Regions from separate parts of the Brevibacillus halotolerans genome, predicted to be linked through region 3. Evidence: predicted binding sites of a transcription regulator. Region 3 holds the regulator's gene; each other region holds the start of a gene.
The links. The regulator Rex, encoded in region 3, represses fermentation and respiration genes when NADH is low (regulators of the CRP and FNR family bind a similar motif). The targets are predictions, from matches to a motif close to TTGTGAAATATTTCACAA.

Region 1 (2,281 bases), on a different contig from region 3:
ATAAACCTTTCCTTGGTTTAATTGAAGAGGTAAGTCATCACGCTTAAATTCCTTATCTTGTTTCGCTGCTACCGCATCATTATATGTTTTTACGCTTTTCATCATAGCGTCTTTATCTACACCGATTTTACCAGCCAGCTCTTCGACAGAATCAGCTTCTGTTACTAGCTGCATGTTGAAGTACTCTTCTACCGCTTTTAGACCTTTTCTTAATCCGTCATCAAAGAACAGGTAAGCAACACCATCTTTTTGATCCAAAATACCTTTAGACACTACGTCACGAGTTAATAGCTCGTTGATGAAACGTTTCCCGTCTTTATTGATTAGGATAGCTCCATTTCCGCGAACAGCTTCTGTTACCATCACACCTTTTTCAGGAACAACTGTTGGGTGGGTTTGGATTTCAGCCATATCAACTAAATTGGCACCAACGCTTTCGCCCAACGTAATCCCTTCACCCAATGCTCCTGGATGGTTGGTTGTCGCAAAGCCTTTTAGCTCTGGTTTATAGGAAATAACCATCTCCTGATTAGCTGAAAAACCACCTGTAGCTAAAATGACCACCTTTGCATTAATCGTGTAAGCCTTACCATCTTTATTCTCGGCTGTTACACCAGTAACTTTGCCCTGTTGATCTTTGATAATTGCGACCGCTTTATTTTTGACACGGACATCAATATTTTGTTCTTTTACTTTATTCTTTAAAGTAGATATAACATTAGAGCCTACAGCCGCTCCGCCAGTCGGACGATGAATACGGCTTACACTTGCTCCACCCGCACGGCCAACGTCAGATAAATCAGCACCCATTGATTCTAGCCAAACCACAGAATCTTTCGCTTGCGTAGTCAGAATTTTTACTAGCTCAGGGTTATTCTTATTGTATCCGCCCTTCATTGTATCTTGGTAAAACAGCTCTTGGCTGTCTTCAATTCCTTTTTTCTTTTGTGCTTCCGTTCCCGCTGCATTTAATCCTCCAGTAGCGCGAGTTGTGTTACCTCCGACCATCGGCATTTTTTCCAGTACGATTACCTTGGCACCAGCATTTGTGGCTTCTACCGCGGCCGATAGACCTGCACCGCCTGCACCAATTACTACGATATCCGTACTTTCATCCTGAGGAGTTGCTGTCTCGGTTGTAGCCTTGCCTTCCGTTGCACCCGGAGTCGTTGCACTACCGCATCCAGACAGCACAGGAACTGCCAAAAATGCAGCCATCATAAGAGACATCCATTTCTTCATGTTGAATCCTCCCTTTTTTCTACTACTTGATAAATGGATATTCAGTACCTTTTTCTTCTCTTTTTTATATGAAAGCAATAACGTTATCCTTCGATGGTAGTATAAACAGTAGATGTTCTAATGTATGTGAATAATTTCACACCATATTTTTCTAAGTCCATCCATGCACCCTTCTTATCTCGTTTTTTTCAAATGTAAGGTATTTTCTGTCATAATCAGACAAGTGCCTCATCTGGATTCAAAAGAACTTTATCTGCTTTTATTCTTGTATGTATGCGGTTCTTACCCTATTTATAGCAGAACGTGCATAGTGAAAAAAGCAACGGTTGTGAATGTGATAACATTCACAAAACGTTCACTGTCATCTTTACTAATACGCTCCTATAATAAACAGCATAAACACTATTACAACAGTGTTTATCGTAAAAAGAGGAATAACAGACTTGCACATAAATCCTAACTGCTTGGAGGACTAGCTATGAGAATTGCTGTTATTGGATGCACACATGCCGGAACTGCCGCTATTGTTACTGCTGCTAAGTTATATCCAGATGCTCACATTACCGTTTATGAACGAAATGATAATATCTCCTTTCTTTCTTGCGGTATTGCCTTGTATGTAGGTGGTGTAGTGAAAGACCCGCAAGGCTTGTTCTACTCTTCCCCAGAGAAATTAGCTGAGCTTGGCGTGGTTACCAATATGCGCCACGATGTGATCTCAATAGATACCGATCAAAAAACATTGGTCGTTCGCAATTTAAATACAAATGAAGAGATCATAGATTCCTATGATAAATTAATCGTTACTACTGGTTCTTGGCCAATCATGCCTAACTTAGCAGGAATTGAGCTAGACAATATCGTACTGTCCAAGAATTTTAACCACTCCAATACCATTATTGAAAAGGCAAAAACAGCTAAAAATGTAGTCGTCGTTGGGGCCGGATACATTGGGATTGAATTAGTCGAGGCCTTTGAAATGAATGGCAAGCAGGTGACTCTCATTGATAGTGCTGATCGGATTCTAAACCGTTATCTT
Region 2 (2,281 bases), on a different contig from region 3:
CACACCGTTCCCAGGAAGGCGTACAGCAGGCAGAAAAGAATCAGCATTTCTCCAACATTATTTGCCGTTGTCGCTGCATGCATCGTTCGTAAATAACCATTTAATATCCAAGGTTGTCTACCAATCTCCGCAAACATCCAGCCAAATTCAATTGCTAAAAATCCAAGTGGAGCCCCAAGAGCAGAAGCCCACAGAATCCATTTAGGGGGCATCCGCTTCCGTACCTTGACAATTAAGAAGTAAAGCACTGGAACCAATGCCATATATCCACCTATAGCTGCCATGCTGTCAAACAAATAATGAATAAACAGTGGAGGCCATTCATCGCGAGGAATATCATTTAACCCTACTACTACGCCATTTGGAGAGTTCGTTGCTAAAATGCTAAGAGCATAGGGCACCTTAATCGCATATTTAACCTCTTGCTTTTCTTTATCCAAAATACCACCAAAAACAAATTCGGCCTTGTCAGTGGTTTCAAAATGCCACTCCGCTGCTGCTAGCTTCACAGGCTGATACTCCGCTAGGAACTTACCAGCAATATCTCCCCACACAGCCGTTCCCATCGAAAAGATAAACGCAAGCGTCAGCGACAGGTTAAGTGCCTTTTTGTGATAGGAATGTGTTTTCCCCTTCAAAATGCCTAGGGCAGCGATTGCAGCCATCACATACGCACTAGTGGCATACGAAGCAAAAACCATATGCCCCACTTTTGAAGGAGTAGCCGGATTAAACATCGCTACCATCGGTTGAATATCACGTAAAACTCCATCTACGAGGGTAAAGCCCTGTGGCGTATTCATAAAAGCATTCACTGTCATAATAAAGAAAGCAGAACCTGTGGAACCAATTATCACTGGGATAGAGATCAACCAGTGAAGATACGGATTTTTAAATCGGTCCCATGTATAAATATAAATGCCTAAGAAAATTGCTTCAAAGAAGAACATAAACGTTTCTAAAAACAGCGGTAACGCTATTACTTCTCCCGCCAATTTCATAAATGACGGCCACAAGAGACTTAATTGTAGACCAATACAGGTTCCTGTCACGACCCCAACTGCTACTGTCACAGTAAAACCTCGTGTCCAACGCCGTGCCATTAATAGATAAGCTTTGTCTTTTTTTCGAATCCCAATAAACTCGGCAATAGAGATAACCAAAGGAATACCGACACCCATTGAAGCAAAAATAATATGAAACCCCAATGTCACGGATGTTAGTATTCGAGCCAGCATAGTGCTATCCAGTTCCAATCATACTCCCCCCTCATACCATAAATCGTTCGCTTTCAGTGTGAATTTTATCACACATATTCAACTTTTATATTAAAAACTATCGTTATGTTGTGAACAATGCAGGGCGAATTTTTGTCGAATTTGTAGCTAGTATTTATTTGTGAATAAATTATGTCTAGCACTAGTGTTCTTTTCTAAAAATCAATAAATAATGCTTGATTTCCGTCGATTGCCCATATCCTATTTATAAAAAAATAGGGTCCTGCAAGCGGGATTTTTAATAAGTGAACATCTAGTGTGTCAGGGTAAGGAAAGGACTAGCCCTCCTTAGTATAGCTACCTTTCGCTACGAATATGTTTCAAGAAAACAAAAATCCAGCCTACGTCTCAGGCTGGATTTTGTCATATTCTTTTAGACTTCTAAAGGCTTAGCTACTCGATAAAAGGGGAACAGCGATAAGGAAACATATCCCTTAATTTCTGTAATAGGGATTTGGCCAATACTAGGATCGCGGCTATCCATACTTTCACCCAATGTTCGATTATCTCCTAATACAAACATGTGATCCTGAAGAATTGTTAGGGGAGCCATATCGTCTGATACACCTTGCGTATATAGTTCTGGGAGCGGACTATTATTTACATAGACGACTCCTTTTTCAATTTTCACCGTATCACCAGGCAAGCCAATGATTCTTTTGATGATTTCATATCCCTTCGCTTCCTCGTGAATAACTACAACATCACCAAAGGCTGGCTTTGTAAAATGGGTAGGGACTTTATTTAACAGTACAATACTTCCATCCTGCATGGTAGGGTCCATTGAATGGCCAACCACCCTTGTTAGACCAATACTATTTATCATCAGAAAGTAACAGACTGCTAATATCAGGAAAAAACGTAGCCAACTGAAAAGCTCAGCTTGGAATGATTTTTTAGGTTGGTTAGGTGCGGCATCTTTTTCTTTTGTTTTTAGTTTTATCATTTCCATCCTTAACACCTTTTTCCTATAAAGTTGTGGTTTCCTCATTTTGAATAGATCA
Region 3 (2,281 bases):
GTAGGGTGATTAAATACACCTAGATTTTCTAAGTGAGCAACAGGGCGTACACCGTAATCCTGAACGTTTTGTTCTACTTCTGCTTTTGATTCAGACATATGGATATGTAATGGTACGTTTAACTCGATAGCCTTCTCAAGGATTTGCTGGATGTACTCAGGAGAGCACGTATAAGGTGCATGCGGCGACATCATGGTATGGATACGACCGTTGGCTGCTCCGTTCCAACGTGATGCGAAAGATGCAGCTTCTTGTAATTTCTGCTGGCGTTCTTCTTCTGAGCAGAAACCAATTACCCCACGGCATAATACACCGCGCATCCCGGATGCTTCCACTTCCTGTGCTACTGTATCCATATGATCATACATATCTACAAAGGTAGTTGTACCGGTACGAATCATCTCGATAATGGAAATAGCTGTACCCCATTTCACATGCTCCGCTGTAAATTGACCTTCCATTGGCCACATTTTATCTTCCAGCCACTGTTTTAAAGGTAGGTCATCCGCAAATCCGCGCAGTAGAGACATGCCTACGTGACCATGTGTATTAATAAATCCTGGCATTAGATATTTATTCGTTCCATCAATGATCTCGTCATATGCTGATAAATCTTCTGGCGTTTTACCTACATATGTAATTTTTCCCCCATCAAAGCCAACTGCTCCATTATAAATAACCTCATTTTGTTCATTAACAGTAATTACGGTTGCGTTGGTAATGATTTTCATCAACGTAGACACTCTCCCTTTATCTGTTAGTCATTACTTAGTTTAAATAATACGCTAAGCTTTGCAAGCTGGAAGTCAAATCGTTATGATCAATTTTTACTTCTTTTTCGGTGCGAATGGTTGTTGGGGCAAAATTGAGGATCGCTTCTATTCCAGCTTCGATCAATTTATTTGCCACTTCCTGTGCGGCGGAGGCTGGCGTTGTAATTATCGCCATCCGAATTTGTTTTTCCTTGATGATATCTTCCATTTTATCAATCGGTTCAATGACCAATCCCCCTAAATCCTTACCTATTTTTTGCGGGTCGGCATCAAAAATGGAAACAATTTTCATGTTATCTTTTAAATACACATTGTAATTGGAAATCGCTTGACCTAGATTACCGGCCCCCACCAACGCTACATGGATCACTTGGTCCAATTTCAAGATATGACGAATCTTTTCAATCAAGTAATCTACGTCATAGCCAATGCCTTTTTTGCCAAAGTCACCAAATGCAGACAGGTCCTTTCGAATTTGGGCTGGATTAATATCCATTGTTTTGCCCATCTGTTGGGAAGACACCGTTTTTACCTGTAGTTCCTGTAGATTTGTTAAATATCGCAAATAGATCGGCAGACGGCGAACGACCGCTTCAGAAATTTTTGGTACTTTCCCCATAAATTGCACTCCTAACTTCGTTGTCTATCACGTGTAGAGGTCTTGACTGCCTTTAAAACCTTATAATCTTGTCCGTTAGAGAGAATGGTAATTGACCCATCCCGGCTAGTCACATACGTATCTGCCCATGATTCCTCCAAACGCTCCACCACCTCACGCATGGAGTCTTTCCATTGCTCACGCACAATACCGGTCTGCACAACAGCAATCTGGGGATCAACCTTAGTTAAGAAGGATTGAATAGAAGCCTGATTGCTGCCTTGTGCCGCAACCTTTAAGATTTCAGCCGGCAGTAAAGAAGGGTATTTCGCAAACAAACGCTCCTCTGCTTTTTCATTGATGGCACTGGTGAACAAAAACTGGAGCTCTCCTTGGGTCAGACTAAACACAAGCGAATTATCCTGTGGTGATAAAAACAGGTTCTCGCTGGGATGTAAAAATGTGATCACCACATCTTTCCCATCCAGTAATTGATCCTTTTCCTTTACATACACAACTTGCTTTTCCCTAGATATATGGATATTACTGTGAATTACGAAGGCTGTCAATTTTGGCATGTAAATCTTATCAAATTGAATTTTCTCCGCAAGCTTATCATAGCCGCCAATATGAGTAGGTAAATCGTTTGTCAATAACAGGTAATCGACTTTTGTAACATGGCGCTCAAGTAGCAAGGAAACCAATTTTTCCGTATCTTTTTCGCTCCCTGTATCAATTAGCATCGTTTTACCAGAAGGGAAGCGAATGAGCGTACATTCTCCTTCTGGTAAAGAGAAAAAAGTAGTGGTAAGCCCAACAAAATCTTCCTCCTGTTCAACAGCATCGGGGTCCTCAATATGCTGTTGCTGATGTGCTATCGCAATGGGGCGGCTTGCTTCAACGGGTTGGG

Region 1: O0550_RS08145 (flavocytochrome c) is a predicted target of Rex. The motif match lies at 1,367-1,384, and genes of this name have one in related genera.
Region 2: O0550_RS20770 (cytochrome ubiquinol oxidase subunit I) is a predicted target of Rex. The motif match lies at 1,295-1,312, and genes of this name have one in related genera.

What each region holds. Positions count from the first base shown of each region.
Region 1 is NZ_JAPTNK010000004.1:229,207-231,487, forward strand. It holds gene O0550_RS08145 (flavocytochrome c) at 1-1,242, opposite strand, end outside; gene O0550_RS08150 (FAD-dependent oxidoreductase) at 1,721-2,281, shown strand, end outside.
Region 2 is NZ_JAPTNK010000021.1:53,521-55,801, forward strand. It holds gene O0550_RS20770 (cytochrome ubiquinol oxidase subunit I) at 1-1,256, opposite strand, end outside; gene lepB (signal peptidase I) at 1,651-2,229, opposite strand; gene O0550_RS20780 (hypothetical protein) at 2,279-2,281, opposite strand, start outside.
Region 3 is NZ_JAPTNK010000011.1:142,752-145,032, reverse strand. It holds gene O0550_RS15225 (amidohydrolase) at 1-731, opposite strand, end outside; gene O0550_RS15220 (redox-sensing transcriptional repressor Rex) at 769-1,392, opposite strand; gene O0550_RS15215 (ComEC/Rec2 family competence protein) at 1,404-2,281, opposite strand, start outside.